2 regions of the Rhizobium sp. 42MFCr.1 genome follow, and region 1 is predicted to be linked to the other one. Evidence: predicted binding sites of a transcription regulator. Region 1 holds the regulator's gene; the other holds the start of a gene.

Region 1 (15,988 bases):
TGTGCGCGGCGCCAGCCGTGTCGGCGCTGAGGCCGTTCGCTCGAACCTCACAATCCAGCCTGGCCAAAGCTTTTCCAACACCGACATCGATGACTCTGTGAAGCAGCTTTACGACACGGGCTATTTCTCCGACGTCAAGATTTCCGTTTCCGGCGGCACGCTGGTCGTGACGGTCCAGGAAGCGCAGCTCATCAACCAGGTCGTCTTCAACGGCAACCGGAAGATCAAGGACGACAAGCTTGCTGCGATCGTGAAGACGCACGCGGCCGGACCTTTTAACGACGCGCAGATCCAGGCGGACATTCAGTCGATCAAGGACGCGTATGCGGCAACCGGTCGCAGCGAGGTCCAGGTGACCACGCAGGTCGTGCCGCTCGGCGAAGGTCGCGTCAATCTGGCTTTCGTCATTGACGAAGGTGATCGCACCAAGATCGGCGCCATCAATTTCGTTGGCAACAATGCCTATAGCTCCGGCCGTCTCGCTTCGGTCATCAACACGAAGCGCTCCAACTTCCTGTCGTTCCTGACACGCAAGGACGTCTACAGCGAAGACAAGCTTCGCGCTGACGAAGAGGCGCTGCGTCAGTTCTATTACAATCGCGGCTTTGCCGACTTCCGTATCATCTCGTCGGACGCGACCTTCGACGAGGCGACCAACAAGTACACGTTGACCTTCAATATCGAAGAAGGTCCGCGCTACAATTTCGGCGCCGTAACCGTGCAATCGACGGTTCCCGGAGTTGATGCCACGCAGTTGCAGGGGCTCGTCCGCACTCGCGAGGGCCAGGTCTACAGCGCCAAGGAAGTCCAGAAGTCGATGGAAGCGATCTCTGACCAGGTCGCCTCCGCTGGATATCCTTTTGCGCGCGTAACGCCGCGCGGCAATCGTGACCTGGCGAACAACACGATCGGCGTCGAATACCTCGTTGACCAGGGCGAGCGCGCCTATGTCGAGCGTATCGAAATCCGCGGCAACAGCCGCACGCGCGACTTTGTCATTCGTCGCGAGTTCGACATGAGCGAAGGCGACGCCTTCAATCAGCAGATGATCACGAGGGCAAAGCGCCGTCTCGAAGCTCTCGGCTACTTCTCGTCGGTCAACATCTCGACGCAGCCGGGCAGCTCTCCGGACCGCGTTGTCGTTGTGGTTGATGTGCAGGACCAGTCGACGGGTTCGTTCGGTATCGGCGCGGGCTATGCGGCCGGCGGCGACGGCCTGCTGCTTGAAGCTTCGGTCGAGGAAAAGAACTTCCTGGGTCGCGGTCAGTATATCAAGATCAGCGCTGGTGGTGGTCAGGAAGGTTCTCGTACCTATGGCTTGAACTTCACTGAGCCTTACTTCCTCGGTTACCGTTTGGCTGTCGGTTTCGACCTCAATCACAGCGAGACGTCGAGCAACGATAACTACGACTACGAAGAAAACAGCGGTGTTCTTCGTGCCACGGCGCCGATCACGGAAGATCTGGCGACGACGTTCCGCTACAACTACAAGCAGATGAAGTACGATCCCTCGGGTTCGCTGAGCGATCTGTCTGCGCCGTATCAGAACCTTGTTGAGAATAGCCCATGGGTAAAGTCGTCTGTTTCGCAGACGCTGACCTACAACACGCTTGACGACATGACGCTGCCGCGCGAAGGCATCTACGCAAGCGTTACGCAGGAAATTGCTGGTATCGGCGGTGACTCGCAGTTCTATAAGATCTACGGCAAGGCGCGGTATTTCCATCTGCTGGCCGATGATGCTGACATTATCGGCTCGGTTACGGGTTCGGCGGGTTATGTTGTAGGCTTTGACAAGAGCCTGAACGTCTTTGACCAGTTCACGCTGACCAACGGCGATATCAGAGGCTTCGAAAACAAGGGCATCGGCCCGCGCATTGCCGGGGCGAACGACGATCCGCTCGGCGGTACGACCTATTTCACGGTCTCGGCTGAAGCGACGTTCCCGCTCCCGTTGGTTCCGCGCGACTTTGGCCTGCGTGGCGCCTTGTTCGCCGACGCTGGCACGCTGTTCGGCAATGATGTCGACCCGCTCGGTGATACTGTGAACGGCGAAGATGCGTCACTCCGTGCGTCCGTCGGCGTTGGTCTTATGTGGGCGTCGCCATTCGGTACGCTGCGCGTCGACTACGCTATTCCGGTCGCCAAGGAAGACTTTGACAAGACGCAGCACTTCAAGTTTGGCATAAACAACCAATTCTGATATCGGCAGTCCGGAACCGTAAAACCGAATTCCGTTCTGGAGATTTGCCGATGGAGCAAAATAGCTTTTTTCTGCCCCATGATGGCGTGAAACTCTCGGAGTTGGCGCAGTATCTTGGGGCAGAGCTTGCTGACCCCAAAAATGCAGATGTCGTGATCCGTTCCGTTTCCCCCGTAAGTCGGGCGAAGGCGGGCGATCTCTGTTACATCATCTCGAAGCGGAGCAAGGACGAGCTTGCGACGTGCGAAGCGTCTGCAGTGCTTTGCAGCGCGGGGCTGCGCTCGCTGGTGCCGGATCATCTGCCTGTTCTGATTTCGAAGAATGCCCATGCGGCCTTTGCGATGGCGGGAGGTTTCCTCTACCCGAAGGCGCTGCGCCCAGAAGCCCTTTTTTCCGAAGCCCCTGGTATTTCGGATCGCGCGGTTGTTGATCCTACGGCCCGTCTCGAAGGGAAGGTTTCGATCGAGCCGATGGCGGTGGTCGGTGCGCACGCTGAAATCGGCGAGGGTACACATATTGGCGCCGGCGCTATCATTGGGCCCAACGTCAAGATCGGCCGCAATTGCACGATCGCGGCTGGCGCAAGCGTGCTCTGCGCCCTCATTGGCAACAGCGTCATCATTCACAATGGTGCACGGATCGGCCAGGATGGTTTCGGCTACGCTCCGGGTCCACGCGGGATGATCAAGATCGTTCAGATCGGCCGGGTGATCATCCAGGATCATGTCGAGATTGGCGCGAATACAACGATTGATCGTGGTACGATGGATGATACGGTCGTCGGCGAGGGCACGAAGATCGACAATCAGGTCCAGATCGGCCACAACGTCCGCATCGGGCGTCACTGTGCCATCGTTTCGCAGGTCGGCATTGCCGGCAGTACGGTGCTTGGCGACGGCGTGCAGATCGGCGGTCAGGCAGGACTGAACGGACATATCAAGATTGGCGACGGGGTGCAGATCGCTGCAAAGAGCGGCGTGATCGGAGACATCCCCGCTGGTGAGCGCTACGGCGGTGTGCCGGCCCGCCCCATCAACGATTTTCTACGGGAGACGGCCGCGATTTTGGCGCGATCAACCGGCGGCAAGAAAACGGGAGAAAAGAATGACTGAGGAAGCAAAGACTTCGCTCTCTTCGGCAGATATCATCGAGATCATGAAGCTGCTGCCACACCGGTATCCGTTCTTGCTCGTAGACCGGATTATCGAGATCGATGGCGACGAATCCGCGGTCGGTATCAAGAACGTGACTGCAAACGAACCGCATTTCACCGGTCACTTTCCGGAATCGCCAATTATGCCGGGAGTTCTGCTCATCGAGGGGATGGCGCAGACGGCCGGCGCGATCTGCGCCAAGAAGCAGGGCGAAACCGGCAATCTCGTCTACTTCATGACGATCGATAACGCGCGTTTCCGCAAGCCGGTCGTTCCCGGCGATCGCGTCGAATACCACGTGAAGAAACAGAAACAGCGCGGTAATATCTGGAAGTTCCATTGCGATGCTAAGGTTGATGGAGCGCTCGTCGCCGAAGCCGACATCGGGGCGATGATCGTTCGCAAGGATCAGGCATGAGCACGATAGCAGCCAGCGCCAGCATTCACGCCATGGCGGTCGTCGAAGATGGCGCCGTGATTGGCGAGAACGTGAAGATCGGCCCTTTCTGCCATGTCGGGCCGAAGGTCGTGCTGGGTGATAACGTGGAGTTGCTGGCGCATTCGGTCGTATCCGGCAGGACGACGCTTGGTAAGGGGTGCCGCGTTTTCCCGATGGCCGTGATCGGCGGCGATCCGCAGAGCGTCCATCACGGCGGCGAAGAAACGACCTTGACGGTCGGCGACAACTGCACGTTCCGCGAGGGCGTCACGGTGAACACGGGTACTGCCGATTTTGGTGGCCAGACGATTGTTGGCGACAACAACCTTTTCCTGGCGAATTCGCATATCGCCCATGACTGCCGGGTAGGAAACAACGTCATCATGTCCAACAACGTGATGCTCGCCGGCCATGTGACGATTGAGGACCGTGTCATTCTTGGTGGTGGCTGTGCCGTGCACCAATTCACACGTGTCGGTCGCCAGGCGTTCGTCGGCGGTCTCTCTGCGGTCAGCTATGACGTCATTCCCTATGGCATGCTGAACGGCAATCCGGGCCTTCTGAGTGGACTGAACGTCGTTGGCATGACCCGCGCCGGTGTTGACCGGGCGACGATTCATGCCGTGCGGCGCGCCTACAAGGCGATTTTCGAAGGCGCCGGTTCGATCCGTGCCAACGCCGCCGCGATCCGGGATGAACACGCCGATTGCGAGCAGGTCCTTCAGATCCTCGACTTCATCGCAGCCGATAGCGATCGCGCTCTTTCCTCTCCGACCAGGGGACAGAAAGGGTGATGCTTGGCTCTCGCGGGTGACATGGCAAAAGGCCGCTTGGCCATCATCGCAGGTAGCGGGCTTCTGCCGTCCTATGTCGCCACCGCGGCGCGGCAAGCAGGTGAAAATCCCTTTATTATCGCTCTGAAGGACGAGGCCGATCGCTCTTGGGAAGGCTTTGACCATGCGGTTATCGGGGTCGGAGATTTTGCCGCTCTCAGTCGGATATTCGAAGGCAACGGCATCGACCGCGTCGTGATGTCTGGTGGTGTACGCCGGCGTCCGGAATGGCGCGAAGTGCGGCCGACGCTGAGGACCCTCGTGAAATTACCGTCGACAATCCGGACGCTGCTCGCTGGTGGCGACGATACCGTGTTGCGGATGGTCATCACGCTGATCGAAGAGAATGGGCGCCGGGTCGTCGGCGCGCACGAGATCGCACCGGATCTGCTGGCATCGGTCGGTCCGCTGGGCGCTGTGCGACCAAGCCTCGATAATGCGAAGGACATCGCGCGAGCCGCAGAAGCAGCGGATGCGCTCGGCAGGCTGGACGTCGGTCAAGGGTCGGTGTCGGTCGGCGGTCGCATTGTCGCGCTCGAAGGCGTGGAAGGCACGGACAGCATGCTGGAGCGTGTCGCCGAGCTGCGGTCGGCGGGGCGAATTTCTCAGCGCCGCAGCGGCGTGCTGGTGAAACTGTGCAAACCGCAGCAGGATATCCGCGCGGACCTGCCATCGATCGGCATTTCGACGATCGAGAACCTGCAGAGAGCAGGACTTGCCGGAGTGGCTGTGGAGGCGGGCCGCTCGCTCATCCTGGAGCGCGACGCCGTCATCAAGGCTGCCGATGGAGCCGGTATCTTTGTATGCGGACTGGATAGGGGATTGCCATCCTGGGGGCTGGCGTGAGCGAAGCTTCACTGAGAGTTGCCATTGTTGTTGGAGAGGTTTCGGGCGACCTCCTGGGTGCCGACCTGATCGCCGCTCTGAAACGAAAGTTTCCTGGCGACGTGGAACTCATCGGCGTTGGCGGCGAGGGGCTGGAGGCGCAGGGTCTGCGCTCGCTTTTCGATTTCGCCGACCTTCAGGTCATGGGCATCACCCAGGTGCTTTCGAAGCTGCCGCGGCTCGTTCGGCGTATCGGTGAGACGGCGTCGGCCATCATCGCCGCAAAGCCTGATGTGCTTATTATCGTCGACAGTCCTGACTTCACGCACAGGGTCGCAAAGCGTGTTCGCACGGTGCTGCCCAGCTTGCCTGTCGTCAACTACGTTTGCCCCAGCGTATGGGCGTGGAAGGAATACCGGGCGCAGCGCATGCTCGCCTATGTCGACCATGTGCTCGCTGTGTTGCCATTCGAACCGGACGTGATGCGCAAGCTGGGCGGGCCGCCGACAACTTATGTCGGCCACCGCTTGACAGCCGATCCCAACCTGTTGGATGCACGACGCCAGCGCGCGCAGACGAAGCCGCGAAACCAGGCCGACCGCAAGACAGTCATGCTTCTGCCGGGTTCGCGCTCGTCGGAGATCGCCAAGCTGCTGCCACACTTTGGCGATGCCATTAGCGAGTTGGTAGCGCGCAACGGCGAGATGCGTATTATTTTGCCGACGATGCCACGCCGCGAAGCCATGATCCGTGAGCTCGTCAAGGATTGGACGGCCAAGCCGGAGATCGTGACGGGAGCCGAGGCGAAGTGGCGAGCGTTCACGGAGGCCGATGCCGCCATGGCTGCCTCCGGCACTGTCGTGCTTGAGCTGGCTTTGACGGGCGTTCCCTGTGTTTCGGCGTACAAGACGGACTGGATCATCAGGCTCATGACCAGCAAGATCAAAACGTGGAGTGCTGCGCTTCCGAACTTGATCGCCGATTACGCTGTTGTGCCCGAGTATATCAACGACGTGGTCCGAGGCGGCAGCTTCGCTCGCTGGATGGAGAAGCTTTCAGCGGATAGCCTGCCACGGCAGGCAATGATGCAGGGCTTCGACGTTCTCTGGCAGAGAATGCAGACCGAGAAGCCGCCGGGAGAACATGCGGCAGAGATTGTTCTCGACGTTCTCCAAAAGAAAAAGCCCGGTCATTTCTGACCGGGCTTTTTGCTGTCTGTGATCGCCGATTAGCGCTTGGAAACCGGCACGTAGTCGCGCTCCGGTTCGCCGACATAAAGCTGGCGCGGGCGACCGATACGCTGCTCCGGATCTTCGATCATCTCGTTCCACTGGGCAATCCAGCCGACCGTACGGGCCAGGGCAAACAGCACGGTGAACATAGTCGTGGGGAAGCCCAGGGCTTTCAGCGTGATGCCGGAGTAGAAGTCGATGTTCGGATAGAGCTTCTTCTCGATGAAGTATTCATCGGTTAGGGCGATGCGCTCGAGTTCCATCGCAACTTCGAGCAACGGATCGTCCTTGACGCCGAGTTCGCCGAGAACCTCATGCGTCGTCTTCTGCATGATCTTGGCGCGCGGATCGTAGTTCTTGTAGACGCGGTGACCGAAGCCCATCAGGCGGAACGGATCGTTCTTGTCCTTGGCGCGGGCGATGTATTCCGGAATGCGGTCAACAGTGCCGATCTCAGTCAGCATGTTCAGCGCTGCTTCGTTGGCGCCGCCGTGTGCCGGGCCCCAGAGGCATGCAATGCCGGCTGCGATGCAGGCAAACGGGTTTGCACCCGACGAGCCGGCGAGGCGGACGGTCGAGGTCGACGCGTTCTGCTCGTGGTCGGCGTGCAGGATGAAGATGCGGTCCATGGCGCGGGCCAGAACCGGATTGACCACATATTCCTCGCAAGGAACTGCAAAGCACATGCGCAGGAAGTTCGACGCGTAGTCGAGATCGTTCTTCGGGTAAACGAAGGGCTGGCCGATGTGATACTTGTAGGCCATGGCGGCCAGCGTTGGCATCTTGGCGATCATACGCAGGCTTGCGACCATGCGCTGATGCGGATCGGTGATGTCGGTGGAGTCGTGGTAGAACGCCGACAGCGCGCCGACGCAACCGCACATGACAGCCATCGGATGTGCATCGCGGCGGAAGCCCGTGAAGAACCGGCTCATCTGCTCATGCACCATCGTGTGATGCGTCACGCGATAGTCGAAGTCCTTCTTCTGGGCTGCGGTCGGCAGTTCTCCGTAGAGAAGCAGGTAGCAGACTTCGAGGAAGTCCCCGTGCTCGGCGAGCTGCTCGATCGGATAGCCGCGATGCAGCAGTACGCCGGCGTCACCGTCGATATAGGTGATTTTCGATTCACAGGACGCGGTCGAGGTGAAACCAGGATCGTACGTGAAGGAAGCCGTGTTCTTGTACAGGGCGCCGATATCGATGACGTCAGGACCGATGGTGCCGCTCTTGACGGCGAGATCGACTGATTTGTCACCGATTTTCAGTGTTGCGCTTTGTTCCGTCATTATGATCCTCCAAACTGGCGGTTGGCGCCATAAAAGCGCCATAGGGTTAAGCGTCGTCGATGATTGCTATATGATCGCGCGCCTAATGCCAAGTTACCGTGACGCCATTTTGTGCATCGCAGTATCAACTTTTGGGCACTTCTGCGATGACCCCTGCGCATAGCAGAAGCTGATGATTATCCTTAGCTTTTCCGGCTTCCGATTTTCCTTCAGATTTCAATCGATTATTCTTGCTTGGAAGCCCGTTAGCTTTCATTCTGGTTGTACGGGCGGCTGTTTTTGGGCGCAATGCATGCCGGGGTTGAGGCCATTGGAGGTGAGGGAAGCCACACCCGGCGCGGACGCGTTTGGGCGCGCGCCACAGCCTTCTTTTCTCGTGCCACGAGTTCCTGCGGAACCTCCGCTAACTTTCCGGACGCAATCCTTCGTGCCGTGGCCGACACGGATAAGGACTGCGTCGGATCGTTGTACCGTGTGGCTTCGTCTCGCCGTGGCAACGGAGATAGAGCATGGGCGGTTCTTCCTGGTTTCGTCCGTCTTCGCTGGGGCGGGCGCGATCCTCTGGTTCGTGCTTGGAAGTGCCCCGGCCGAGCTCCGGATGTCGTTTGCGGCGACGCTTGCCCTCGTCGCCGGTTTACGCGATCTGGTCAAGAAGGCCGCCGCACGAACATCCCTTGCTGCAGGTCGCCGCAGTAACGCCCGTCGTTTTCATCATATGCTTCTTTGGTGGCATCCTGCTGACCGCGATGATCGGCGGCTTCTCGACCGCGCTTTTCGCCGTCGAGCACTTCCACCGGCTCAACGCTTATGGTCTGCCGGCAAATCTCATGGCCATGCCGGTGGTCTCTTTCGTGGTGATGCCGATGGGCATGCTCGCTATGCTGCTGACACCTTTGGGCCTCGACGTCATTCCATGGAAAATTGCCGGTTTCGGGCTCGACATCGTGATCGCCATTGCCCAGATGGTCTCGACCTGGGCGGCAATATCGATATCGGCAGATTGCCGGGTTGGTATTTTCCTGTGGCGGTAGCAGGGTTCCTCTTACTTGCCCTTCTGCGCTCCAAGATCCGCTACCTCGGCGCTGGCATTGCGGCGCTGGCAACAGTGCTTGTTGTGGTTGCGCCGAGCGAACCGCCGCCCGACATGGTCATTGCCGAAGACGGCAATCTCGTCGCGATTGTGAGAGGACAAGTCCTTGCACCGAACCGGCCGCATCCGCCTGACTTCATTTTCGACCAATGGCGAATGGCGCTCGCCGCGGAGCGAGATCAACCACCGCAATTGTTGGAGGGTGTCAACGCTATCAGGCGGCGGGACATTCAAGGCAGATCGGAAAGGTTATCTGCCGTGGAATTGCGCAATGCCCGCGATGCGTTACGTCAGGCTGCGACGAGCGCTGAGAACCGATTTGTATGCCTGAAAGGCGTCTGGTGCACAGCCACGCACGATAGCGGCTACGTCGTGACGATCGTCGAAAATCCCGCTTACTTCGGCGCTGCCTGCGATACGGCCGATATCGTCGTGACACCCGCTCGCCTCCGCACGACGCGGTGCCGGTCGGGCGCACTTTTGTTCACCGGCGAAAACTTGCGTCGCTTTGGTGCCGCTGAGGTAAGGATCGACGATCAAGGTAGCCCCGTCGTCACGACGGCCTATACGAGGCTCGACCGCCCTTGGATCCGCCATCGGGCGTATAATTAGCGAAGCGGCACCTTTGACGGCGAGCCGCTTGCCTTCAATGATAGCGGCGAATGAGGCCGACAAGCTTGCCCTGGACCTTGACACGGTCAGGCCCGAAAATGCGCGTCTCGTAAGCCGGGTTTGCCGCCTCAAGTGCGATGGAGGCGCCTTTCCGGCGGAAGCGCTTGAGCGTCGCTTCCTCATCATCGACAAGCGCAACAACGATGTCGCCGGCATTGGCGGTGCTGCCGTTGCGGATGATTACCGTGTCGCCATCAAAGATGCCGGCCTCGATCATCGAGTCGCCCTTGACCTCAAGCGCATAGTGCTCGCCTGGGCCAAGCATGTCCGCCGGAACCGTGATGTCATGGGTATTGTTCTGAATTGCCGAAATCGGTACGCCGGCAGCAATCCGTCCCATGACCGGTACAGAGGCAGGACCGCCGTTGTCAGCCTGCGGCGCTGGCTTCGGCGCCACAACTGGCTGTGGTTTGCCGAGGCTGCCTTCGATAACGCTCGGCGAAAAACCGCGGCGGGGCTGCAGGCTCGGGTTATATGCCTCGGGCAGTTTGATGACTTCCAGAGCGCGGGCTCGATTCGGCAGTCGGCGAATGAAGCCCCGTTCCTCCAGCGCGGTAATCAGCCGGTGGATGCCTGACTTCGACGCGAGGTCCAAGGCATCCTTCATTTCATCAAAAGAAGGGGGGACACCGGACTCCTTCATTCGCTCGTGAATGAAGAGAAGAAGCTCCTGTTGCTTGCGCGTCAGCATCGAAGTTGAACCCCAGAGTCGTGAAACAAAGACAGAACAGACACTATATGTTCCATATGTGTTCCGCAAGTACCTAAATTTTCGTAAAACTTGCCTGCAACTTGCTGAGTTTTTGCGTCTCATTTGACCGAAAGCGTAGAAGGGGGTTGCATTGTCCTGTTGCCCGGCGCACATCTTCGCAAATTCCGGAGAAGTTGCCATGAGCGAAGCGCATCCGCTGGACCACATCGTGCTGCCGGTTCCAAATATCAGGCTCTCGCGCGAGCGTCTCGGAAAGCTGGGATTCACCGTCGCGCCCGACGCCCGGCACCCGTTTGGGACCGAGAATGCCTGCATATTCTTCGCCGACGAAACTTATCTGGAGCCTCTCGGGGTCGCCAATGCCGAACTGCATGAAGCTTCGGCGCAGAAAGGCAATGTCTTCACCGCGCGGGACCGTGCCTTTCGATTCCGATGTGGAGACGATGGGCTGTCTGCCGTGGTCTTTGCGACGGCGGATGCCGATCGCGACCATGCCCGGTTTCTGTCCGAAAAGATCAATGGCGGCGAGATGCTGCAGTTCGAGCGGCCGATGAAGATGCCCGATGGCTCGGAGGTGACGGCTGCATTTAAGCTCGCCTTTGCAGTTGACCTGCGCGCTCCAGATTTCTTTTTCTTCACATGCCAACGTGTCAACCCGCTGCCAGCCGACCGGAAAGCCCTGCAAGTGCATGCAAATGGGGTGGTTGGGATCGCAGAGATCGTGCTTGGGGCACCCGACCCCAAGGCGTTTGGACCATTCCTGCGCGCCGCCGCCCACAGCTTGGGAACGACCAATGAGGCCTTCGGTGTGAGTGTGACAACTCCGAATGCCAGAGTGAGTGTTCTCTCCCCGGATGGACTGGACGCCTACTTCGACATCCCTGCGCCTTCCGACGATCGCGGTCTGCGTGGTGTTGCCATCGTTTTCAAAGTAGGCGATCTCGCCGTGACAGAAGCGCAATTGGCTGCTAACGGGATGACCTATACGCGCAAGAACAATCGAATTCTGGTGAAGGCCGCGCCCGGACAGGGCGCTCTCTTCGCCTTCGAGGAGAAACGATGAGCCAGACAAATTCCGAAGTCGTGGTCGGCGAAGGCGCCGGCCGCGTCACCTTTTCGAATTCCGGCAAGCTGTCGCTGATTGCCGGGCCTTGTCAGATGGAGAGCCGCGAGCATGCCTTCATGGTCGCCGGTGTGCTGAAGGAACTCTGCGACAAGCTTGGTCTCGGCCTCGTCTACAAGTCCTCCTTTGACAAGGCGAACCGGACGTCGCTGTCAGCGCAGCGCGGTATCGGCCTCGAAACGGCGCTTGAAGTGTTCGCCGATCTCAAGAGGGAATACGGCTTTCCTGTCCTGACCGACATTCATACCGAAGAGCAGTGTGCCGAGGTGTCCACCGTCGTCGACATCCTGCAGATCCCAGCTTTCCTCAGCCGTCAGACCGACCTGCTCGTTGCCGCCGCCAAGACCGGCCGCGTCATCAACGTCAAGAAGGGGCAGTTCCTCGCGCCCTGGGACATGAAGAACGTTCTCAACAAGCTGAATTCGAGCGGAAATCCGAACATCTTGCTTTGCGAACGCGGTGCTTCCTTCGGCTACAATACGCTGGTCTCCGACATGCGATCGCTGCCTGTCATGGCGGCGATGGGCGCCCCCGTGGTCTTCGACGCCACGCATTCGGTCCAGCAGCCGGGCGGGCAGGGCGGTTCGAGCGGAGGGCAGCGCGAGTTCGTGGAGACGCTCGCGCGTGCGGCGGTCGCTGTCGGCGTCGCTGGCGTATTCGTGGAAACTCACGAGGATCCTGACAATGCGCCTTCGGATGGTCCCAACATGGTCTATCTGCGGGATATGCCGCGGCTTCTCGAAAAGCTGCTGGCCTTCGATGCGATTGCCAAGGCGGGATAAATGGATGGACGTGCACGCCGTCAACCGGCGAGCGCCAACCTCGTCTTTGTGGGACATGCCGATCCTGCCGTCCTCTCCGTGCCTTCGAGAGCGAAGCGGGAGAGCAGGTGATTGAGGTGTAGCGCCTCGTTGCCAAGCTCGCGGCAGGCTGCGCTGGTTTCCTCCGCCATCGCGGCGTTTTGTTGGGTGACGCTGTCCATGGTGTTGACGGCGGCATTGACCTCGACGAGCGCGGTCGTCTGTTCAGAGGAAGAGCGCACGATCGCCTCGATCAGCGTCGTCACCTTCAGCACCTGCTGATCGATACTGTTCAAGGCTTCGCCGGTGCGGTTCACCAAGGCAACGCCGGTTGACACCTGACTGGACGAAGTCTCGACCAACTGCTTGATTTCCTTCGCCAGCTTGGCAGAGCGGCCGGCGAGGTCGCGCACTTCTTGCGCCACGACGGCAAAACCCTTTCCGGCCTCGCCGGCACGAGCGGCCTCAACACCAGCATTGAGCGCGAGCAAGTTGGTCTGGAAGGCGATCTCGTCGATGACGTTGATGATTTCGCCGATCTGCACGGATGATGCTTCGATCTTCTCCATTGCAGCTACGGCCTCGTGCACGACAGTTGCCGAATAGCTGGCGCTTTCCTTCGTCACCGTCATCATCGCGTTTGCTTCATGGGCGCGTTCCGACGAGTTTTTGACCGTAACCGTGATCTGATCTAGCGCCGAGGCTGCCTGCTCCAGCGATGCGGCCTGATGTTTCGTTCGCCGGGCCAGATCATCCGTGCTTGTTGCGATTTCGCTAGTGCCAGTCCTGACCGTAGTGGTTGCCGTCGCGATATCCCTCATTGTGCCGGAAAGCGTGCGAACGCTCGAATTGAACTGCTCGCGTAGCCTCTCGTAGTCTGGCGCGAACGCTTCGTTGAGCTGGACGGTGAGGTCGCCGCGGGAAAGACGGTCCAGGCCGCGGCTCAGGCTCACGATGATGCGTTCGCGGCCGGCATCCTCATCAGCCTTGGAGGCGGCCAGCGCCGCATCGCGCTGGGCTTGGGCCTGGCGCTCCGCATCCTGGTGTTCGCGGATTTTGTTCCGTTCTTGCGCCGATTCGCGAAGCACGGTGACGGCGCGTGCCATTTCGCCAATTTCATCGACACGGTGGCTGAAGGGGACTTCCTTGGAATAGTCGCCGCCCGCCAGGATCGCCATGTAGTCGCGCATCGCCGAAAGTGGCACGATGGCGCGCCGGCGGAAGGCGTAGAGGCCGCCAAGAAGCAGGCAAAGCGAGACCGCCGCAGATGCAACCGTGATCGCCGAGAGAATGCTTGTCTGTTCGGCCGCGTCTTTTTCAGCCTTTGCCAGGAAGGCGTTCGCCATATCAACGAGCTCGTTGACCGCCGTTTCGTGGATATGAAAATTGGTCGCAAGCTTCTCGAAGGCTGTCGGGATGACCGCAGAGTCGTCGTTAAGGATGGCGGGCGCGAGTTCGTCCTGTATCACCTTCCAGAACGCATCGCCTTTGATGAGGACGTCGTTCAGAAGTTTTTCCTTGAGGTCTGCGCTGAGCGCGGTTGCCTGCCAATACTTGCGGCGATCCTCATAGGCGGGCTTCAGGACATTTTGAATGCGGTCGATGTTCTTTCCGGCGACCTCCGGGCGCTGCACCGCCTCGAGTGCAAGCATGTAGGATTCAACGATATAGAGGGGCGGCGGCAGAATATCGGCAACGAGATCCTTGCCGTAGACGATTTGCCGGTACATCTCGCCGTTCACGCGTAGCTTATTGAAGGCGTAGTTTTGTATGCCGATCGAAGCAATGAGCCCGGTGGCGACGACCACCGCGAAGATTGCAAGGCTTCGTGCAATATTGAGTTTCATCCTATGCCCCGTAAATAGTAAATAGTGAACGACGTCGTTTCTGAAACCATTGGAAATTTTCGAGCAGCAGCTATGGATCGTGACAGGCGGCCTGGCCGCATAAGGAAGCGCATCATGCAATAACGCCTGCCGAAGAAGGTGCTATTTCCTTTCGGCCGTTAACTATAAATATGATTGGTTACTGGTCGATAAATTTACAACCAGCTTGAAAGTCAAAATTTATATTTCCAAAACTTCAGGTTTTGAAAGTTGATAAGCGTTGTCTCTAACCAACGGCCGGGCGTGCCTTCAAAGGCCTGACATATTCACCCGTTAGGGCCGTGGCATGCCATCTGTCGTCAGTGTGGCATTGTAATTTGTGTGCCTTCGATTAAACAGGCTTCCAACGTTATCACCCACCGAGCAGGAAGAACCGATGACTGCAATTACCGACATTATCGCCCGCGAGATTCTCGACAGCCGTGGCAATCCGACCGTCGAAGTCGATGTCTATCTCGAAGACGGCAGCATGGGCCGTGCGGCGGTGCCGTCGGGCGCTTCCACCGGTGCTCACGAAGCTGTTGAAGTTCGCGATGGTGGCAATCGCTATCTCGGCAAGGGTGTTGAAAAGGCTGTCGAAGCCGCCAACACCGAAATCTTTGACGCGATCGGCGGCATTGATGCCGAAAACCAGATCCAGATCGACAACATCATGATCGAACTGGACGGCACGCCGAACAAGTCGCGCCTCGGCGCCAACGCCATCCTCGGCGTATCGCTCGCGGTTGCCAAGGCTGCTGCCCAGGCTGCCGGCCTGCCGCTCTACCGTTATGTCGGTGGCGCCAGCGCCCACCTGCTGCCGGTCCCGATGATGAACATCATCAACGGTGGCGCGCATGCCGACAACCCGATCGACTTCCAGGAGTTCATGATCCTGCCGGTCGGTGCCGATTCCATCCGCGAAGCCGTTCGCATGGGCTCGGAAGTATTCCACGTCCTCAAGAAGGAGCTGTCGGCTCAGGGCCACAACACCAACGTCGGCGATGAGGGTGGTTTCGCGCCGGGCCTGAAGAGCGCCCCTGAAGCCCTCGACTTCATCATGAAGTCGATCGAGAAAGCCGGCTACAAGCCGGGCGAAGACATCTACCTCGGCCTCGACTGCGCTGCGACCGAATTCTTCAAGGACGGCAAGTACGTTCTCGAAGGCGAAGGCCGCACGCTGGAATCGGGTGCCATGGCTGAATACCTTGCCCAGCTCGCCGCCCAGTATCCGATCGTCTCCATCGAAGACGGTATGGCTGAAGACGATTGGGACGGCTGGAAGGCACTGACGGATCTGGCCGGCAAGAAGGTCCAGCTGGTCGGTGACGATCTGTTCGTCACCAACTCGGCCCGTCTGCGTGATGGTATCCGCATGGGCGTTGCCAACTCGATCCTCGTCAAGGTCAACCAGATCGGCTCGCTGACGGAAACGCTCGACGCCGTCAACACTGCGCATAAGGCTGCCTACACCGCAGTCATGTCGCACCGTTCCGGTGAAACCGAAGATTCGACGATTGCCGATCTGGCGGTCGCCACCAACTGCGGTCAGATCAAGACCGGCTCGCTGTCGCGCTCGGATCGCCTGGCCAAGTACAACCAGCTGATCCGCATCGAAGAGGGTCTCGGCCCGCAGGCCCGCTACGCCGGCCGTTCGATCATCCGCGGCTGATCAATCGCGCCTGAATTGAGCGACTTGGACCCGCGTCTACGAAAGGCGCGGGTTTTTTCGTGCCCGATTTTTCATAGTCAAC
Region 2 (15,988 bases), on a different contig from region 1:
GCACCAGTCGGCGAATGCGGCGATGGCCGCGTCCGCTCCAATTTCATTCAGCGTTTCGTGGCGCATGTCCTGATATATCTGTGTCCTGATACGGGAGAAGCCGTGAGCTTTCAAATGCTTTGACAGCCAGATCACCGCTTTTCCGTTATCTGTTGCCGGATCCTGTCCGCCACCGACAAGGTGGATCGGCGTGTGCTTCGGCAGCCGGTCCAGTTGCGCCTCTTGTGGTGCGCGAAACGTCATCTCGAAAATATCGAGCCAGAGCGACACGGAAGCATCGAAGCCACACAGAGGGTCAGCAATGTATTTGTCGACCTCAACAGGATCGCGGCTTAGCCAGTCGAACTCGGTTCGACGGTTGGCAATGGACTTCCCCCAGGTGCCGAAGGTGAGCTTCGGTAGGATGCCGCTTGGAACATCGGAGCCCTTAAGGGCTCGTTCTGCCAACAGGACCGCCTGGGCGGCCCGTCCCGATAGGCCCGGGTTGAAATTCGAATTCCAGACGGCAATGGCGTCATATTTCTCCGGATAGGTGATCGCCGCGTTGAGCGCGATGAGCCCGCCCATCGAGTGCCCGAAGAGGATGACGGGGAGGCCGGGATATTGCTTTACGGCAAGCTCGCGGACAGAGCCGACATCGTCGATAACCTGTCGCATGCCGTTGCGGCGGGAAAAACGCCCGATTGGCGCATCCGGGCCAGTCGTTTCGCCGTGCCCACGGTGATCGAAGGCGAACACATGGTAGCCGCGGGCTGCCATCGCTGCCGCAAAACGGGAGTAACGTCTGGAATGCTCGGCCAGCCCATGAGACACAAGGAGAATTCCGCGTGCCTCGGATTGCGCCGGCTCATGATGAAAGGCGAGTGAAGCGTCCGCCGTTTCAAGGCGTTGCGTTTCTGCGAACATCATATCCTCCCGTTGCCGGGAGAAGACCAGATCGGCCGTGAAAAGCAACACGCCCAGATATTTATGCCAAGGGATTTTTCGTACCCTACGGATTGAGGGTTGTGAAAACAAACGCGGCGTGATTTCCTGTTCATGAATTGTTCTTTGTGGGGGTGAGAATGAGCAATCCATTTCTGCGCATGGCTGTAGTCTTGATAGGAATTGCGGCCGCTGGCGTTGCGGGAGCCCAGGACGGCGGCGGAAGGACGCGCTTCATTCTGGCGGCCAGCTGGCAACCCGCGTTCTGTGAAACCAACCAGCGCAAGCCGGAATGCCGCAGCCAGACCAGGGAGAGGTTTGACGCGACCAATTTTTCGCTGCACGGGCTCTGGCCGATGCGGAAGGACTATTGCGACGTCTCTGGTACCCTGCGGAGCGCCGACAAGGACGGCGAGTGGGGGAGGCTGCCTGAGGTAGAGCTTTCGGCGGAGACCAAGACAGCCCTCGATAAGGCGATGCCCGGTACGCAATCCGGCCTGGAGCGGCATGAGTGGACCAAGCACGGCACCTGCACGAAGATGAGCGCCGACGACTATTTCAGCGCGTCGGTTCGGTTGATCAACGAGCTGAACGCCTCGGCAGTCCGCGATCTGTTCGCGACCAATATCGGCAAGCCACTGACGGCGGAGGCGATCAAGGCGGCTTTCGACAAGAGCTTCGGCCCCGGTGCCGGCGATCGCGTCAAGATGAGCTGCCGACGGGCCAGCGGAGGCCGCGTTATCAGCGAACTTACTATCGGGCTGTCGGAGGGCGCGACATCGAACGAGCAAGCAAGCCTTCGTGACCTTATCCAGGGGGCAGGGCGGACGTCGTTCGGCTGCAATGAGGGCGTCGTGGACGCTGCAGGGTTCTGAGACTGCCTCTCATCGAAAACGAGCCTTCGTCCGTCCACGCGCCGCGACTAGCTGCGCCTTGATCATGCGACGCTACGGTAGAGGAGCGTGCCGAGTTCGGCTATGAATGCTGCAAAAGCCTCTGGTTTTTGGCCGCCGCGCGTTGCTCCTTGGCCCCAATTCGCCTAAATAGCGGCAAAACTCAAATTCCCGCGCGGAGCGAATTATCTATGGCACGTCAGTTCATCTACCATATGGCCGGCCTCAACAAGGCGTACGGCAACAAGAAGGTGTTGGAAAATATCCACCTTTCTTTCTATCCGGATGCCAAGATCGGTATCCTCGGCCCGAACGGTGCTGGTAAGTCGACCGTTCTGCGCATCATGGCAGGCCTCGACAAGGAATATACCGGCGAGGCGTGGCTCGCCGAAGGCGCTACCCTTGGCTACCTCGCGCAGGAGCCGCAACTCGATGCGTCGAAGACGGTCCTTGAGAACGTCATGGAAGGCGTTGCGCCGAAGAAGGCGATCCTCGATCGCTACAACGAGTTGATGATGAACTATTCCGACGAGACCGCGGAAGAGGGCGCCAAGCTCCAGGACGTCATTGACAGCCAGAATCTCTGGGACCTTGAAAGCCAGGTCGAAATGGCCATGGACGCGCTGCGCTGCCCGCCAGGCGACTCTTCGGTCGAGAAGCTCTCCGGCGGCGAAAAGCGCCGCGTGGCGCTCTGCCGCCTGTTGTTGGCGCAGCCCGACCTGCTGCTGCTCGACGAACCAACCAACCACCTCGACGCCGAGACGATTGCCTGGCTTGAAAAACATTTGCGCCAATACCCCGGCTCGGTCCTGATGATCACCCACGATCGCTACTTCCTCGACAACGTCACGGGCTGGATCCTCGAACTCGACCGTGGTCGCGGTATCCCCTACGAGGGCAACTACTCCGCCTATCTTCAATCGAAGGCCAAGCGCATGCAGCAGGAGGGCCGCGAAGAGGCCTCCCGCCAGAAGGCGATCAGCCGCGAGCAGGAATGGATGGCCGCCAGCCCGAAGGCCCGCCAGGCAAAGTCCAAGGCGCGTATCCGTGCCTATGACGAGTTGGTCGCGGCGGCAGAGGCCCGTCGCCCCGGCGATGCGCAGATCGTCATCCCGGTCGGCGAGCGCCTTGGCCAGGTGGTCATCGAAGCCGAGAACCTCACCAAGGGCTACGGCGATACCGTGCTCATCGAGAACCTCACCTTCAAGCTGCCGCCCGGCGGTATCGTCGGCGTCATCGGTCCGAACGGCGCCGGCAAGACGACGCTGTTCCGTATGATCACGGATCAGGAAAAGCCCGATAGCGGCGAGATCCGTATCGGCGAGACCGTTGATCTCGGCTATGTCGACCAGAGCCGCGACGCACTCGACGGCAACAAGACGGTCTGGGAGGAAATCTCCGGCGGCAACGACATCATCAAGCTCGGCAAGCATGAAGTGAACAGCCGTGCCTATTGCGGCGCCTTCAACTTCAAGGGCGGCGACCAGCAGCAGAAGGTCGGCACGCTTTCCGGCGGTCAGCGCAACCGCGTTCACCTTGCCAAGATGCTGAAGGCCGGCGGCAACGTCATCCTGCTCGACGAACCGACCAACGACCTCGATACGGAAACGTTGGCAGCACTCGAGGATGCGCTCGAAAACTTCGCCGGTTGCGCCGTCATCATCAGCCACGATCGCATGTTCCTCGACCGTCTGGCGACGCACATCCTCGCCTTTGAAGGCGACAGCCATGTCGAGTGGTTCGAAGGCAATTTCGAAGACTACGAAAAGGACAAGATGCGCCGTCTCGGTGTCGATTCGATCAATCCGCATCGGGTGACTTACAAGCGCCTGACGCGCTGATCACCCAATATCGCGTTGGAGACCTGGAAGCCCCGGTTCGCCGGGGCTTTTTTGCGCGCGTCGATGTCGTGATCCGAGCAGCTAATTTCGTGAACGGAGGGAATTGCGGCTTGCCACGCCCAATCGTTTCACATAAAGATATCTTTATATGTTGATTGGATCGAGTATGGGTGAGCCTATCAGACTTGGATTGGATGCATTGGTGGACGTCCTCAGGGCGGCCGGCGAGCCGACGCGTCTTCGCCTGCTGGCGCTCCTTGCAGCAGGGGACCTGACGGTCACCGATCTTACAGAAATCCTTGGCCAATCCCAACCACGCATCTCTCGCCACCTCAAGCTGCTTGGCGAAGCGGACCTCATCGACCGTTACCAGGAGGGCGCTTGGGCCTATTTCCGGCTTCGGCAGGATGGCAAGGCGGCCACGTTCGTGCGTAGCCTGCTGGCTCATGCCTCCGAGAACGATGCTGTGATCCTGCGTGACAGCGAACGGTTGGCGGCGGTCAAGCGCCAGCGGGCCGAGCGGGCACAGGCCTATTTCAGCCGCAATGCCGCCGAGTGGGACGAACTTCGCCGTCTGCATGCCGCTGACGAAGAGGTCGATGCCGCGGTCATTCGGCTGCTCGGCAGCCAGCCCATAGACTCGCTTCTCGACCTCGGCACCGGAACGGGTCGCATCCTCGAGCTTCTATCTGGCCTCTATCGCCGGGCGATCGGCGTCGACGCCAGCCGCGACATGCTGAGCGTGGCGCGCGCCAACCTCGACAAGTCAGGGATTACCAAGGCATCCGTCCGACACGCCGATATCCTGAACCTGCCGTTCGAGGCGCAGGATTTCGACGTGGTGACGATCCACCAGGTACTGCATTTCTTCGACCAGCCCGAGATCGCGATCGGCGAGGCAGCGCGCATGCTGCGGCCAGGCGGGCGGTTGGTCATCATCGATCTTGCCCCGCATGGGCTGGAGTATCTTCGCGACGAGCATGCGCATGTTCGCCTCGGCTTTTCGCATCAGTCGATGTCCGACTGGCTGCGCAAGGCTGGGCTGGATGTCGAGCAGGTCGTCGATCTTCATCCGGGTCATGAAAGCGGGCAGGGGCTCACCGTCACTGTCTGGCTTGCGCGCGACCCCCGGCGCCTTATGGCCTCCGCAGCGAGCGAAGGCGCCGAACCCATACTTGCCGGGAGATAATCATATGGCTTTGAACAGCGACGCGCGCCGCAAAATCGGCATTTCCTTCGAGTTCTTTCCGCCTAAGTCGGAAGAGATGGAAGGTCAGCTGTGGAATACGGTCACCGATCTGCAGGACTGGAATCCCGACTTCGTATCGGTGACCTATGGCGCCGGTGGCACCACCAAGGCGCCTACACTGGCGACTGTCTCACGGTTCCTTTCCGAAACCCCGCTCGCCACGGCGTCGCATCTCACCTGCGTCGGCGCGACGAAGGACGAAACGCATAGCGTCATCGACAGCTTCCGCAAGGTTGGCGTGAAGCATTTCGTGGCGCTGCGTGGCGATGCTCCGGGCGGCGTTGGCGCGCCCTATCAGCCGCATCCCGGCGGCTATGCGAATGCGGCGGCATTGGTTGCCGGTCTGCGTGAGATCGGCGATTTCGAGATTTCGGTGTCGGCCTACCCGGAAAAGCATCCGGAAAGCCGCGATACCACCGCCGACATCGAGATGCTGAAGCAGAAGGCGGATAACGGCGCGACCCGCGCGCTGACGCAGTTCTTCTTCGATAACGACAATTTCGAGCGCTACCTGGAAAAGGTGCGGGTTGCGGGCATCAAGATCCCGGTTGTGCCGGGCATCATGCCGATCCAGAACCTGACGCAGCTGAAGCGCTTCGCCGGTGCCTGCGGCACGGTCATCCCTGCATTTCTCGATGAACGCTTTGCAGGCTACGACGACAAGCCGGAAGAAAGAGCCAAGGTTGCCGCTGAGGTTGCCGCCGAACAGATCGAGGATCTGGCTCGCCGCGGGCTCACCGATTTCCACCTTTACACGATGAACCGGGCGCCGCTCGTTTCGGCCGTGCTGACCAATCTCGGCTTCACACGGGAAGGCGCCAGCAAGGCTGGCGCTGCCGCGTAGGCTGCTCCGTCAGTGACGACAAAAAGAAAAGCGCATCTCCTCGTGGGATGCGCTTTTCTGATTCATTGAACTGTTTCGCTACTCAGGAGTCTCGGTACTGTTCGCTTGCCTCGGCGTTCAGATGAAAAGCATTGTCAATACAAATGCAAACGCCGCGCTGACCAAAAGGACATTCAAGGATTGTGTAAGTCCCATGTCTGTCTCCTCGCGTTAACAGTTGCGATAATATGTCGTGATTGTGTCGCTTGGAAAGCGGATTTTATATTGCGCTGCGGCGAAAATGTCACATTGCGGCCGTGATGCTTTCTTTAATTTGTTGAAATCGCAAGATAAATCTCCGTGGAAAAATATTCACAGATTTTAACCGGCCGTTAAGGTCGGCGATCCAGCCTTCACACTTGCGGCAAGATGAAGGCTTTGCCTGAAGCGCCTGAAACCATGGAACAATCCCCGAAAATGAAAAGGCCGGGTGCGAAACCCGGCCTTAAAGTGCTCGCTTGAGGAAACGTGATCAGAGCGAGTTGAGGAGCGTCGGCGTTGCCCAGCCATCGGCGGGAATACCGAGACGCTGCTGCTCCTTCTGGATGGCGACGCGCGTGCCTGAACCAAGGATGCCGTCGACCTTGCCGACGTCGTGACCGAGCGTTCCGAGCTTGGTCTGCAGTTCCTTCATCTGGTCGTTGGAAAGTCCCTGTTCGGGCGTGCCCTTGAGATAGGTCTCAGCGCCGGCAAGGCGTGTCGCGAAATAGGCGGCCGAGGTCGTGTAGATGAACGACTTGTTCCATTCGAGATAGATCTGGAAATTCGGATAGGCAATGAAGGTCGGGCCAAGGCGACCCTGCGGCAGTATCAGGTCGCCATGCAGGTTGCCGAAGCTCGTGTTGCCATCGCGCGGCTTGACGCCAAGGGCGAACCACTCACCGGCCGTCAGTGGGCCACCGATACCGGATTTCTCCCAGGGGAGGTTCTCGGGAAGCGTGACTTCCTGGATCCACGGCTGGCCCTTCTGGAAGCCGAGATGCTGGATGAACTTGGCCGCAGTCAGAATGGCGTCGGGGCCGCTCTGCTTGAGGCGGACGTGACCATCGCCGTCGCCGTCCATGCCATAGGCGACTATGTCACGAGGCAGCATCTGGACCTGGCCGATCTCGCCGGCCCAGGCACCGGTGTTGGTTGCCGGGTCGAGGTCGCCATGCTGAACCATTTCGATGAGGGCGATCAGCTGCGGACGGAAAAGCTCCGGACGGCGGCAGTCGTGAGCCAGGGTCACGAGGGCGTTGCGGGTGTTGAAGTCGCCCTGTACGGCGCCGAAGTCGGTTTCCATCGCCCAGAAGGCGGTGATAACCCCTGCGGGTACACCAAATTCCTGCTCAGCACGGGCGAAGACATCTGCGTATTGCTTCATCTTCTGGCGGCCAATGTCGAGCCGGCCCTGGCTGACAGTGCGTTGCGAGAATTCCAGGAAAGTCTGCTTGAACACGCCCTGAGCGCGGTCGCGGCTCAAGACCTTCTGGTCGATCTGTGCGCCTTCCAGAGCCTTGTCAGCAGCTTCGGCCGATGCGCCCGCTGCGATGGCGTCGGCCTTTACGCCGGCCAAGAATTCGCTGAGGTCGCCGTCACATGCTACCGCCGGTGTCTGCGAAGCCGGGGCACTCGGTGCCGGCGTCTGCGCGGCTGCGCCGGTCGCCAGACCGGCAGCGAAAAGGAGTGCAAGTGCCGTGCGGCTTGCGGGCGAGACGTACATAGTTTCGATCCTCGTCATAAAATGGAATTTCCGTCGATTTCCCAAATGATTGTGACGGAAGCAAGAAAGACGAGGCGACGTTACTAAGAATTTGTGTCCTTTGATACAGCCGCTACCCAGTTGTGCCAATTCTGGGTCGATCCGGCAAAGACATTGATGTCCGTTGGACCCTTGATACCGGGGATGACGCCCGTCGACGTGTATTGCCAGAAGGCCCAACGGCGGTCGGCATAGGTGACTTCGGGATGCTTGGCGGTGGAGCGGACCCAGAAGTGGTAATTCTGGAAGTAGCCGACGAGATTGTCGCGGTGGAAGTCTACCGAGGTATAGATGATCGGCCGCTTGCCGTAATGGGCCTCGAGGCGATCCATGAAGCGCTGAAGCTGGGCGCGGACCGTCGCCGGATCGGGGCGATAGCGGCATGTCTTCGATTCCGCATTCCATTCGGCGTCGAGGACCGGCGGCAGGCGCATGGATTCCTTGGGCACGTTACGGATAAACCAGTCAGCCTGCTCATCGGGCGTCGAGCAGAAATAGTAGAAATGATAGGGAGCGTGCGGAATGCCGACGGCGCGGGCGCGCTGCCAGTATTCGTTGAAGCGCGGATCGATGCGGTCCTTGCCTTCGGTCGCCTTGATGAAGGCGAAAGCAACGCCGGAACCCTTGACCGTCTGCCAGTCGATATTGCCCTGCCACTTCGACACGTCGATACCGTGGATCGGCTGCTGCTCAGGATGCTTTGATCCGAAGTCCTGGGGATCGGTGTCCTTGAAGCGCGTCTTTGGCTTCACGGACGCTGTTTCGAGAAAATCATAGCCCGATGACGTGCATCCGGCGAGCATGACAGCCAACGGCAAAACGCAAAACAGAAGCCGGCGCATAGATGTTCCGTCGCGAAACGAATGGATTTTTTGCCCCACAGCTCGACCCCGTTAAAGACGCGTCCAGCAGAGGAATGTCCCCTCTATTTTCCATATCAACGTAAAAAAACGGTTAGTTTCAAGCGAAATGTCAAGGTTTGGTCACAATGACGGCCCGCCAGGCATAGCCGCCACTAATGGTCTCGAAGGTCAGTCGCGCTTGATTTTCAGAGGCTTGCGACGCGAGAACCTGCCGCAAATCGGCACGCGGCGACACGTGAAATTTTCGCAGCCACGCCTTGAGAAAGCGTGCAAACCAGCCCGGAAGGCGCTCCTGCTGGCCGAAATCGACGATGTGCAGCTCGCCGCCGGGGGCGAGGGCGGCCACGGCCGAGTCGACGGCGCGTTCCCAATCGGGGATCATCGAAAGGGCGTAGGAAATGAGAATGCGGTCGAAGCCGCTGACGCCGAACTCGCGCGGCGTGAAGGCGGTCGCGTCCGCGACGCGGAAATCCGGAAGCGTTGCTTTGGTCTCGAATGTTTTGCGCGCGGAGATCAGCATCTCGTGCGAGATGTCCAGGCCGAACAGCCGAGCCCGCGGGTAATATTTATGGGCGAGCGCCAGGTTGCGGCCGGTTCCGCAACCGACCTCCAGCAGGGTGCCGTCTTCCGGCACATTCAGATTGCGGATCGTCTCATCACGGCCGAGAAGGTAGTACTTGCGCGTCAGGTCATAGATGTGGCGCTGATAACGGTACATGCCGTCCATCAGGGCGGCGTGGCCGTCGTCCTTGGTGACGGGATTCGTGCCGACCCCGCTCACGCATTCTTCCCGTAGATATGGAAGCCGCCATAGATTGCCGAGCGATCAAGCGCCGTGAGTTCGGCGGAGCGCTTTTCCATGTACGTCCACTGATCGCGGATTGCAGGCGACAGACGGCCTTCGATGATGCTCTTTTCGGCCGCCGTACGGAAGATCGCCCGGGCACCTTCGCGCGCCGTGCGGCTGATCTCTGCCCATAGGTCGTTGAGTTGCTGGTCCGTCATCCAGTCCTGTGCATCCAGGAGGACGTAGCGATCGCGCGATCCGGCCGGCTCGCCGGCGAGCAGTTCCGTGAAGCTTGCATGATGAACGGTGACGCGATCCACATTGCCACGGATCGCCTCGTAGTTCGCGGGCTCGAGATAGGTTGGGAGTGTGCCTTCGCCCTTCGGCGCGTAGCGGCGAGCGAAAGCCTGCCAGGCAAAATAGTTTTCCTGCATGGGGAAGTGACAGGCCAGCTTCTCAAGTCGGTGCCGTAGGACCGGCGCGATTGACTGCTCGGCGGCGAGGCTTGCCAGTTCGTCGTATTGCTGTGGCGGGATACCGAGGCCGAACAACGAGCTCTTGCGGCCGGTGATCCAGCGTACGACCGGCTTGTCGAAGAGTGGTGCGATCTTCTCGTCGAAGAACTGGCGCTGCTCGCGCAGGGAGCGCGTCTTGGTCATTTCCGTCAGGTCGACGCCATGCAGGCGGGCCAGAAGGTGTGCTGCTCCAATGAACCGACCGAGGAGACCTGTTTCGTAGATGTTGCGGTCGAAAACCGTGACCCGCCGACGGCCGAACTTGCGGGCGTTCCAGTAGTTGCGGGTCGCGTCGTCAAGATTTGCAGCGAGGAATTGGTCGAAGGCGTGGCTGTTCGACAACTCGCGCGGTGTGGCGAGGAAGCGAACGAGATCGGCGTGTGCGGGAAGGTGGCTGAACGCGGCAAGCTTCAGGCGATTGAGGGCAATATGATGCGGATTGAGATCGACCACATCAATCGACGCCGGGCTCCTGGAAAGATAGGCAAGCATGTTGCAGCCGCCGGAGCCGATCGTCACGATGCGGTGGTGAGGCTGAAGCTCCATCGCCAGCATGTCGAGGTCGGGATCTTCCCAGATTTGCGGATAGACCAGGCCGGAAAACAGCAACCCAAAGAGCCGTTCCGAAAAGCCTGCCTTGGAGAAGGCATTGTGGCGGAGAAGAGCTGCCTTGAGTTTCCGGTTCTTGCGGAAGCCGGCATCCGGTGCAAATTCCGTCATATGAGTCTTTCACCCTTTTAGCGTTCAGGGCGTTTAGCGCGCCGTCACTACAGTTTGATGACGCAAGCTGTGGGCGCGTGCTTCCGTCGGTGGAAATGGAAAAACATCCGGGCATTGGGGGCTTTCGCGCTGCCGGCTTTCCTGCTTCTCTTGTGGGCAAGGAGGATCGCATATGCGATTTGTGCTGCGTGTCGTGAGGCCACTCGCTCTTTTGCTGGTCGCGATCGTCGCTATGAGCGCGGCTTGGCTTTATGCGCGGCCACCTGAATTGCTGCGAGTCGGTGATGGTTACGCAGCCAAGATCGTTTGCTCGAACGTATTCCTGGCAGGGCGTGACCCCGAACAGGTGCTTTACGAGGACGTTCAGGCGCCGGGAAATCCGTTGCTACGACTGGTACGCGTCACTGTCGACAGGCAGGACAAGCGGGTTACCGCTCGTATCCTCGGGCTCTTCGCGCCGGGCCATGCGATCTATCGCGGCGCACTCGGCTGCAGCAGCGTGCCGGATGGTGACTTCGAGGCCGCGGCGCGCGCCGTGCCCGAGGTTCCGGTGACTCCGGAGCCGCAAAATGAGGCCCCATGGCCGGAGGGAAATGCCGTCGCGAAGGCCAATGACAGCCGTGTCGATGCACTGCTTTCAGATGCCGAGCTGATCGGTCCTGCAATGCGCGCGGTTGTCGTGGTTCGCAACGGCCGCATCATCGCGGAGCGCTATAGTGATGGATTCGGTCCGATGATGCCGCTCACAGGCTGGTCGATGACGAAGACCGTGAATGCAGCCATCGTCGGGCGGCTGATGCTCGACAACAAAATCGCGTTCGATGAGGCTGGCCTTCTGCCGCAGTGGAAGGGGGGCGACCATTCGGCGATCAAGCTGAGTGATCTGCTCGGCATGGAGAGCGGCCTGGTGTTCAACGAGAGCTACGGCACGGTCGCCGATGTCACACGGATGCTCTATCTCGATGCGGATATGACGGCGCTGCCAGCAAGTCTGCCATTGGAGGCAAGCCCGGGCCAGCGTTTCAGCTATTCAAGCGGTTCGTCGGTGCTGATCTCAAAGATATGGATGAACAGGATTGGCAACATGCAGGCGGCGCTTGCCTATCCCAAGACGGCGCTGTTCGACCCGATCGGCATGTCGAGTGCTGTCTTGGAGGTCGACGCACGGGGCACCTTCGCCGGCAGTTCCTATCTTTACGCCACAGCGCGGGATTGGGCGCGTTTCGGCCAGTTCCTTCTTCAGGACGGCGTCTGGAACGGCCAGAGGCTGTTGCCGGAACGGTTCATGGCAGCGATGAGGACGCCGACCGTGGCCTCGGGCGGCAAATATACCCAGGCGCAGGCCTGGCTCGCCGCGCCGGGCGGTGACACCAGCGCCGTTGCCGGTCTTCCCGAAGATACGTTCTGGATGGAGGGGCACGATGGGCAGAGCATTGCGATCGTGCCGTCCGCGAAGCTTGTCGTCGTCAGGCTCGGATTGACGCCAAGCTGGCTTCGCTACAAGCCGCAGATGCTGGTCAAAGAGATCCTAGCCGCGCTGCCCGGCAGTGATCAGTAGTTGCCCTGGGCGACGTCGTCCATGCCCTTGCGCTTGGCTTCGTAGTAATAGCCACGGGCATAGAGGCGGACAGCATCGTCTTCGCTGCTGTCAGAGACGAGCCAAGCGCCGCGAAGATACTTGGCGGCGTATTTGATGTTCGTTTCGGCATCAAAGAGGCCAGCGGGCTCACCTTCGTAGCCCATGGACTTGGCCGTGTTGTACTTGATCTGCATCAGGCCGAAATAGCCGCGCTTGTTATAGGCCTTGGAATTGTAGCGGCTCTCGCGATGCACGACGCGGTGAAGCAGCGAGGCGGGCACCTGGTAGAGCTTCGAATATTTGTCGATGATCTTGGTGATTGCGCTTTTCTCAACCGTCGGCGCGCCATCGTCGTCGCTGTCGCTGAACATCGGCGGTGCGGCCGGTGGATCCGAGGGACCTGAGGTGTCGAAACCGTAATCCATCATCGGGTGCGGCGTCGTATCGATAGCGGAAAGAGCTGCAATCGCGCTGCTTCCAGCCTGAGGTGTTGCGGCAAAGGCGAGTTGAGTCGACGGGGAAGGGGTGCCCGGGCGCGGGATCGGTACAACGGACTGAATCGCTGTCATTTCAGGCGTGAGCGGAATCTGCGCGTAACCCGTTGCCGTCGTCGCCCCGGCCTGACCGCTCAACTGAGAAGGATCGGTTGCCGGCATGGCGGGTGCCGCGAGGGCCGTTGTCGCCTGGTCGGCGGTGGTGATCATCGCCGTCTGGGCCGCTCCGTCGCCGGCCGGCACGGCTGCAAGCGTGGCGTCTTCGCCGGGCTTTGGTGTCGGAACAACGGTCTGGATTGCGGTCAGTTCTTCCACCGACGTGTATTCGACGCTCGTGCATCCGGCAACGACGCCGCAGAGCATCGTCGAAACGATGAGACTGCGTTTCAGGCCGGAAAAACCGATCGCTACCATACTCTCACTTTCGTGAACGCGCCGCCCCGGCAGCGTTAGAAGTTACCAAAAACCTTAAGCCTGGAATCCGCAATTAACGTATTCGTTGCGTTGCTGCAACCCGCTGGAAATATTTACGCGGCTATCCGCCTATAACCGGCTGTTACGGCGCCTGCGGCAATGAGCAGAGTGCCGCCGGTGCGGTTAACCGCACGCTGGATGCTTGCCTTGCGAATAAGCCCGCGAGCCGCGTTTGCTGCCAGTGCATAGGTCGAGGCATTGATGGTTGCGAGGACCAGGAACGTGGCTTCCATGATGAGCATCTGGCCGAAGAACGGCAAAGCGGGATTCAGGAACTGCGGAACGAAGGCGACGAAGAACACGATGCTCTTCGGATTGAGCGCCGTGACGACATAGGCGTGCAGGAAAACCCTGATCGATTTCTTTTCGGGCAGGTTGTCATTGTCCGCCATCGGTTCGGACATCACGGGTGCGCGCCAAAGCTTGATCCCGAGCCAGATCAGGTACGCGCCGCCGATCCATTTCAGCACCGTAAATAGGGTCGCGGAGGCCGCAAGCACGGCCCCCAGTCCGAAAAGGGATGCAGTCATCGCGGTAAAGTCGCCGAGCGCGACGCCGGTTACCGTCGCGAGCGCCGTCTTGCGCCCATGGCCCAGCGCATAGGAAACAACGAGAAGGATCGTCGGCCCCGGTATCGCCAGCATGATTGCAGACGCAGCGGCAAAAGCGAGCCAGGCTTCGAGCGACATGGAATCTCCTCCTATTCCCTAAGGGAAAGCAAAGACACCATATTAACCCTCAGTCAATCATGCCGCGCTGTATTTCTGCCCGATCGTGTCCATGACTTCGCCGAACCACTCGGTGGAGGTGTCGAAGGCCTTGCCACCCTTGATACGCGGGAACTCGATTGTCCGGAGCTTACCATTCTCCGCTTCATCGTGACCTGTGACACCGGAGACCTTGTTCAGGGCGCTTTCGACGGCAAGGTCGGTCATGCTCTGAATCAGACGAAGGTCATCGCCGTTTGCGGGGGCCGAACGTGCGAAGTAACCCGATTTCTGCACGAGCGAGCGCTCGGCATCGATGAGGCCTGCGAACTGTTTCTGGAACCAGCCGCCGACATTGATCGTGTCGATCTTCACGTGGCCGAAGGCGTCGCGCTTGATGGTCTCGCCCGCGGCCTCGCGCTCGGCGACGATGGCGTCAAGGCAGGCGCCTTCCGAAACGAACACGGTCGCATGACCGGTGCGGTCCATGACTTCCTTCAACCGGGCCGCTTCCGCATCGAGATCGAATGCCAGTTCGGGCAGGTAGACGGCGTCGATGCTTTTCATCCTGGCGTTCGTCATCAGCCCATCGACATATTCATAGTTCTTCGTCCGCTGCAGATAGGCCCGAGCAGTTGCCGCCGTCAGCCAGCCGCAGTGGCGCCCCATGACTTCGTGGATGATCAGTGTGCGCGGTGCCGCGGTCTGCTCGTTGCTGACGTTGTCGAAGAAGTGTGCGCCGACTTCGGCGGCTGTCCATGCGCCAAGCGACTGGCGGATCGGGACGACGTCGTTGTCGACCGTCTTCGGCAGTCCGACGACCGTCAGATTGTAGCCGTTGGCCGCCAGATATGCCGCAAGATCGGCAGCGGTAGTGTTCGTGTCGTCGCCGCCGATCGTGTGAAGAATGGTGACGCCATCGTTGGCAAGCCGCTCGGCCGCCACACGCAGCGGGTTTTCGCCTTCCTTGACGAGACCGCGCTTCACGCAATCGGCTGCATTGGTGAGCTTGACGCGGCTGTTGCCGATCGGCGACCCGCCGTAGCGATGCAGAAGCGAAGCCTTCTCCCGCATGTCTGCCGTGATCTTGATGCTGTCGCCGAGGAGTACGCCCTGGTAACCGGAACGATAGGCGACGAGCTCGATGTCGGGCGCAACGTCGCTGTAGCGTTCGATCAATCCGCCGACTGCGGAGGAGAGACAGGGCGCCAGGCCTCCGGCCGTGAGCAATGCGACTTTCTGTTTGGCCATGATCCCTCCATTGTGTCTCGTATCGGTGCAAGCGCGTCTGCTTACCTAACGCATGGATGCGGCAGGGAAAGGGCCATGTAAAGTGTTGTTATTGTGAAAATCGCGCCCCTGACGGCGAAGGTAGATGGAAGCGCGGATATAATCGTTTCAAGCCAAGGATAGCTGTTCAGATGGCTTGTGGAAATTCCCGAGCGCGTGGAGCCGACTGTACAACTGCATGCTTCTCTGATGCGTTAACAGCCTATCCCTTGGTGTCATATGACGCCGTGCGAATACGGCGTATGCTTGGATGCCGGAGCGACAATTACCGAATTGTGAAAGCAGTATTCGCTCCTATGACCAATCGTCGCCTTGCAAACGCAGGCTTTATTTGGTCAAGGTGTCTAATCTTATTTGCACTGCGAGAGACTCTTATGTCCTTCTGGGAAAAACTGCTGAATGCCATTGGCAACACCGCGGGCAACGTCCTTTCGGCGGTGGTCGAGGCTATCCGGACAGTTTTCGAAGGCGATCCGGAGACCCGCCGCAAGGTGGCTTTCTCAGTCGCGATCATTGCTCTGTCGGCAAAAATGGCCAAAGCGGACGGGATCGTCAGTGAGAAGGAGGTTGACGCCTTCCGCGAGATCTTCGAATTCCCGCCCGAGCAGGCGAAGAACGTTGCGCGTCTTTATAATCTGGCGCGCCAGGACGTGGCCGGCTATGAGGCCTATGCGGAGCGCTTGTCGTCCCTGTGCGTGACATGCGCCGCCAATTGCCCGGTACTGGAAGAGGTACTGGACGGTCTCTTTCATATCGCCAAGGCTGACGGGCTCATTCATGAGAAGGAATTGGCGTTCCTGCGGCACGTCGGCCAGATCTTCCATATGAATGACGAGCATTTCGAAAGGATCGCCGCGCGCCATGTCTCCGTGGGACGTGATCCCTATAAGGTGCTCGGTGTTTCTCCCTCCGATGATTTCACCACGATCCGTCGCCGTTACCATGGTCTTGTCAGCGAGCATCATCCGGATCGGCTGATTTCCCGTGGTGTGCCGGCCGAGTTCCATGCCATTGCCAATGAGCGC

What was found. The regulator LexA, encoded in region 1, represses DNA repair genes until DNA is damaged. The targets are predictions, from matches to a motif close to TGTTCNNNNTGTGTTCNG.
Region 2: C934_RS0119450 (ribonuclease T2 family protein) is a predicted target of LexA. The motif match lies at 1,034-1,051, and genes of this name have one in related genera.

Annotation. Positions count from the first base shown of each region.
Region 1 covers NZ_KB897844.1:45,046-61,033, reverse strand. Annotated here, with positions in the region: gene bamA (outer membrane protein assembly factor BamA) at 1-2,203, shown strand, start outside; gene lpxD (UDP-3-O-(3-hydroxymyristoyl)glucosamine N-acyltransferase) at 2,254-3,315, shown strand; gene fabZ (3-hydroxyacyl-ACP dehydratase FabZ) at 3,308-3,775, shown strand; gene lpxA (acyl-ACP--UDP-N-acetylglucosamine O-acyltransferase) at 3,772-4,590, shown strand; gene C934_RS0122325 (LpxI family protein) at 4,594-5,475, shown strand; gene lpxB (lipid-A-disaccharide synthase) at 5,472-6,653, shown strand; gene gltA (citrate synthase) at 6,683-7,972, opposite strand; gene C934_RS33290 (ComEC/Rec2 family competence protein) at 8,647-9,003, shown strand; gene C934_RS33285 (hypothetical protein) at 8,994-9,674, shown strand; gene lexA (transcriptional repressor LexA) at 9,709-10,425, opposite strand; gene C934_RS0122295 (VOC family protein) at 10,625-11,509, shown strand; gene kdsA (3-deoxy-8-phosphooctulonate synthase) at 11,506-12,351, shown strand; gene C934_RS0122285 (methyl-accepting chemotaxis protein) at 12,372-14,216, opposite strand; gene eno (phosphopyruvate hydratase) at 14,632-15,906, shown strand.
Region 2 covers NZ_KB897838.1:8,367-24,354, forward strand. Annotated here, with positions in the region: gene C934_RS0119445 (alpha/beta hydrolase) at 1-906, opposite strand, end outside; gene C934_RS0119450 (ribonuclease T2 family protein) at 1,065-1,799, shown strand; gene ettA (energy-dependent translational throttle protein EttA) at 2,009-3,658, shown strand; gene C934_RS0119460 (ArsR/SmtB family transcription factor) at 3,825-4,847, shown strand; gene metF (methylenetetrahydrofolate reductase [NAD(P)H]) at 4,852-5,751, shown strand; gene C934_RS0119470 (lytic murein transglycosylase) at 6,263-7,495, opposite strand; gene C934_RS0119475 (glycoside hydrolase family 25 protein) at 7,579-8,376, opposite strand; gene C934_RS0119480 (class I SAM-dependent methyltransferase) at 8,507-9,178, opposite strand; gene C934_RS0119485 (DUF3419 family protein) at 9,175-10,419, opposite strand; gene C934_RS0119490 (serine hydrolase domain-containing protein) at 10,592-11,977, shown strand; gene C934_RS0119495 (lytic transglycosylase domain-containing protein) at 11,971-12,906, opposite strand; gene C934_RS0119500 (LysE family translocator) at 13,020-13,655, opposite strand; gene C934_RS0119505 (pyrophosphate--fructose-6-phosphate 1-phosphotransferase) at 13,713-14,924, opposite strand; gene C934_RS0119510 (J domain-containing protein) at 15,338-15,988, shown strand, end outside.